DNA from 2 places in the Gracilibacillus thailandensis genome. Region 2 is predicted to be linked to the other one. Evidence: riboswitches for the same ligand, from Rfam matches in the RefSeq annotation. Region 2 holds a riboswitch; the other holds the start of a gene.

Region 1 (2,401 bases), on a different contig from region 2:
TAATAAAATCGTAATGCCTAATTCTTTATTAATTTTGCTTAATAATTCTAAAATGGCTTCGGTCGTGTCTGGATCAAGTGCACTTGTAGCTTCATCACATAATAATACTTTCTGTTCATGGGCTAATGCACGTGCTATTGCCACACGTTGCTTCTGTCCTCCAGATAGTTGAGCAGGATAAGCCTTTAACTTATCCTGCAAACCTACTATTTGAATATACTTTTCTACACGTTTATCAATATCCGATTTTGGTACGCCCGTTAACTTCAAAGGCAATGCAATATTCTCATAAACTGTACCCGTTTTTAAAAGATTAAAGGATTGAAAAATCATCCCCATTTGCTGTCTTACTTCATTTAATTGATTACCACTTAACTTGGTTAAATCGTGACCTTCAAATAAAACTTGACCAGAAGTCGGCTTTTCTAACAAATTGGCCATTCTGACTAATGTACTTTTACCAGCCCCACTATAGCCAATTACACCAAAAATAGATCCTTCCTTCACTTTTAGTGATACGTTATGAAGGGCTTTAACTTCTCTTTTCTTGTCTTGAAAAACTTTCGTTAAGTTTCTAAATTCAATCATGCTGTATGTGCCCCTTTCTTACCATGAAGGAACAACTGACCCTGCGAAGTCCTCCTCGATAAATTGTTTTACTTCCTCTGAACGATAAATATCAATTAATTGTTTAATTTGTTCATCTTCGACATTCTCTTCTCTCGTCGCTATAATGTTTACCCATGGTGAGTCTTTTGGTTCCATGTGAAGAGAATCCTCTGTTGGCACTCGTCCACTCTCTAGTGCATAGTTCGTATTAATCGCCGCAACTTGCACCTCACCTAATTGTCTAGGAATTTGTGATGCTTCTAGTAGTACAAATTCCAAGTTTAATGGGTTATCTTGTATATCCTTCACAGATACTGTAACATCTGCATCTTCTGGTAACGTAATTAAACCAGCATCTTCAAATAACATTAATGCACGTGGCTCACCTGAAGAGTGGTTTGGTAATCCTACCTTATCGCCTTCTTGCAATTCATCTAAACTAGCATATTGGTCAGAGTAAATCCCCATTGGGAAATTTACTGTATCCGCTACTTTAACTAAGTCTAAATCTCCTTCATCACGTGCATTATTCATAAACGGTTCGTGTTGAAAGATGTTTGCATCAAGTTCACCTTCGTCTAAAGCTGTATTGGGCATCACATAATCGTTAAAGACATGCACTTCTATCTCTAATCCTTCATCTGCTGCCAATTCTGCTACGTGATTTAAAATATCTTCGTGTGGTCCTGCCGTTACACCGACATCTAATGTGCCACCACTATCTGCATTTTCTCCTCCACAAGCTGCTAAAATAAGAATGATTGCTACACTAATAAATCCTACAAGCTTCTTCATGTTGTATCCCCCTCATATAATTTTCCATTAAAAAATCCCTATCTTCTTTTGAGATAGAGAATCCTATTTTCATAGTTTTTCTCTTATCTCCCAAACAGTTCAACTGTTTGCTGGATTTAGCACCTTTCTATAGAAGTATAGATGGTTGCCGGGTTTCATTGGGCCAGTCCCTCCACCGCTCTAGATAAGAAATTTTCAAATTTTATGCTAACGAGTATAGCGAACTACAGAATGTAAGTCAACCTTTTTTTCAGAAAATTCGATATATATTGACACTTATTCGTTCCAATGGCATACTTCTTACCATATCACAATCATCGAGGTGAAGAGATGGACACATTACATATCAAAGGCGCCCCTAATTATTATCAATGCCGAAATGGGCTATTATATGATCTATTTGATTTGTTACAACAACATCAATTTAACCAACTACTTGTTATTCATGGTGATCAATCATGGGCGAAAGTAAAAACATATTTTGCAGACCCTGCATTACCTTGCCAATTTATTGCTTATAACGGAGAGTGTTCACACCATGAAGTAGAGCGAATTGCAAAGTTAACTAAATCAGAAACAACAGCTGTGATCGGTATCGGTGGCGGAAAAATATTAGACATTGCCAAAGCTTGTGGAGACCGTTTAACCTTACCAACTATTTTAATACCTACGTTAGCGTCGAATTGCGCACCATGGACACCACTATCAGTCTTCTATGATCAGAATGGTAACTTTCAAGAATACATTATCTTCAACAGTAGCACTTATATGTTATTAGTAGATCCTAACGTGATTTTGGACTCACCAAGAGCCTATCTCCGTGCAGGAATTGGGGATACAATCGCGAAATGGTATGAAGCAGATGTCTTAACACGCGAGTTACCCGAAAAGCCTGTTTCATTAGACATCGCTTTATATGCAGCTAAGCTTTGTCGTGATGTACTGATCGATGAAGGTGAAGTGGCACTAGCAGCAATTGATCAACAATCGTACAATC
Region 2 (2,401 bases):
AGAAACCACTGTTAGGGAAGAAATAACCTAATAAGTACGCTCTGTTCCCAAGAATCCCCCACTTCAAACATCCTGAAAGGAGGTTAAGTGGGGGTAGTTCAACGCATGCAAATCAGATCTGTCGTACCCAATACTTCTTAATTTTCGTTCGATACTATAGAAATTGTACGGTGCACCAACTATACCATGAACGAGAACAACAGGCTTGTCAAAGTCAATCCCAGATTCCTCTTGTGCCATTGTGGTTGTAGGAACACTAAAAAGTAATACAAGTAACAGCAAGCCGATAAACGAGAGTTTGATAGATTTCATATAATCCTCCTTTAGTATATTATATGGATTATTTTACCACAGGATTGATATTGTTTGTATAATATTTCCTATTTTTGAAAGCGATTGAATATTTACGTAATTACTTTCTTTTAATTGTCGAAATATATTGACAATTCCAACAAAAGCATGTAAAGTACAGTGTATTACTAGGATATGAAAACTGAACATTAATCTTGTCTTATCAAGAGAGGTGGAGGGAATGGCCCAAAGAAGCCTCGGCAACCATTAAGTGTTTTACTTAATATAGGTGCCAATTCCGTCTGAGTGTTTTCACTTAGAAGAGATAAGAGATTCATCGTTACGTAATGTATCTCTCTATCTCGATATAGAGAGATTTTTTTATTATAAGAATCACAAACATTATATCTATAAGCTTATCAAGAGAGGTGGAGGGACTGGCCCAATGAAACCCGGCAACCATTAAGCGATTGCTTAAAAGGTGCTAATTCCAACAGGAGTACTCCTGAGAGATAAGAAGAGTAGTAGAGTCCTCTTTTTATCGAAGAGGGCTTTTTTATTTGTAAGGAAAGTATAAAATTTGCACAGATGTAGCTCCGAGCGCCCAAAAACTAGGCGACTTCACGAATTGTCCTACGATAAAGAAGACTTGCCGATTGGTGAAACCAGAGGCTTAGTCGCACTTATGCCTTTAGGTGAAAGTCATCATCGGTTCGTAAACTCACCGTGATTCCTTTATCTCAGTTGATTAGTTCCAGCCGCTACGTTTTTAAGCGGGCGCTCTGCGCTTTTCTTAATTTAAAAGAAAAAGGAGTAATCACATATATGTCAATTGTTATTTTAGATGGGATCAGGACACCTTTTGGAAAATGGAACGGTGCCCTTGCAGAAATTGATTCAGTATCATTAGCAAGCCATCCGTTGCATTACTTAATGGAAAAACATGCTGCAATTCCTCAGATAGATGGGGTATTGTTAGCACAAGTTATTCAGGCTGGTCAAGGTCAAAACCCTGCTAGGCAAGTTGCACATCAAGCTGGACTTAATAGTAGTACACCGGCGATCACCTTAAATAATGTCTGTCTTGGAGGGGTTGCTTCTGTTATTGATGCAGTGCGCCGTACTCAATTAGAAGAAGGGTCATTTTATATTGTTGGTGGTTTTGACTCAATGTCTAATGCACCACATATTATCCCGACTCGATCGATCAAAGGTATAGGTCACCAGACGATTACTGATACGTTGCTACATGACGGGCTGTGGTGTGCATTAAGTGATCAATCGATGGGCGCACTAACAGAACAATATAATGGTGTATACAACATTAGCCGTGAAGAGCAAGATCAATTTGCAGCTCTGTCTCAACAAAGAGCAGCTAGTGCCTTTGAAAAAGGGCTATTGCAGGAGGAAATTCTTCCAATCGATGGTGTGTTAGCAAATGATGAAGGTATACGCCCACAGACAACAGTTGATAAATTAGCGAATTTGAAACCTGCATTTGCAAAAGATGGAACGATTACAGCAGGTAATGCTTCGCAAATGACAGATGGAGCAAGCCTTGGAATTGTTACAACAGCAAAACAAGCTGAACAAATTGGAACAGCACCACTTGCACATATTATCGACTGGGCGGAAACGGCCGGACCTGATGCTAGTCTTCAAACAAAGCCGGCAGACGCCATTCAAAAAGTATTGAATAAACAGCAATTGACAGTAGAAGATATTGAACTCTTTGAAATAAACGAGGCGTTTGCTAGTGTTGTGATCGCCAGCTGTAAAGCGTTAAATATTGGATATGACAAAGTAAACGTCAATGGTGGAGCAATTGCAATTGGGCATCCGCTTGGAGGTACTGGTTTCCGCTTAGTTTTAACATTAGCACATGAATTGAAACGACGTGGTGGTGGTAAAGGAATCGCTTCTCTATGCGGCGGTGGTGGCCAAGGAATAGCCATTCTTATTGAAGTACCAAAGAAAGGGGGAAAACAATGAATACTCAAACAATAGATAAGAAGAGTCAGATATTATGGGAACCTGCAGAAAAAGATATGGAACATTCACATCTTCAAGCTTTTGCGAAATCTGTTAATCAGGCACTTTTTCCTTATGA

Evidence for each region. A riboswitch is a leader RNA that binds a small molecule or an ion and turns the genes downstream of it on or off. The one in region 2 is predicted to bind S-adenosylmethionine.
Region 1: it holds a riboswitch for S-adenosylmethionine, as region 2 does, so the genes downstream of both, GH715_RS19795 (MetQ/NlpA family ABC transporter substrate-binding protein) here and GH715_RS18915 (acetyl-CoA C-acyltransferase) in region 2, are expected to answer to the same signal.

Annotation. Positions count from the first base shown of each region.
Region 1 is NZ_WJID01000093.1:6,537-8,937, reverse strand. Features, by position in the region: gene GH715_RS19800 (methionine ABC transporter ATP-binding protein) at 1-588, opposite strand, end outside; gene GH715_RS19795 (MetQ/NlpA family ABC transporter substrate-binding protein) at 607-1,404, opposite strand; SAM riboswitch class I at 1,485-1,595, opposite strand; gene GH715_RS19790 (iron-containing alcohol dehydrogenase family protein) at 1,693-2,401, shown strand, end outside.
Region 2 is NZ_WJID01000082.1:9,925-12,325, reverse strand. Features, by position in the region: gene GH715_RS18920 (lipase family protein) at 64-312, opposite strand; SAM riboswitch class I at 509-623, shown strand; SAM riboswitch class I at 705-810, shown strand; gene GH715_RS18915 (acetyl-CoA C-acyltransferase) at 1,117-2,283, shown strand; gene GH715_RS18910 (acetoacetate--CoA ligase) at 2,280-2,401, shown strand, end outside.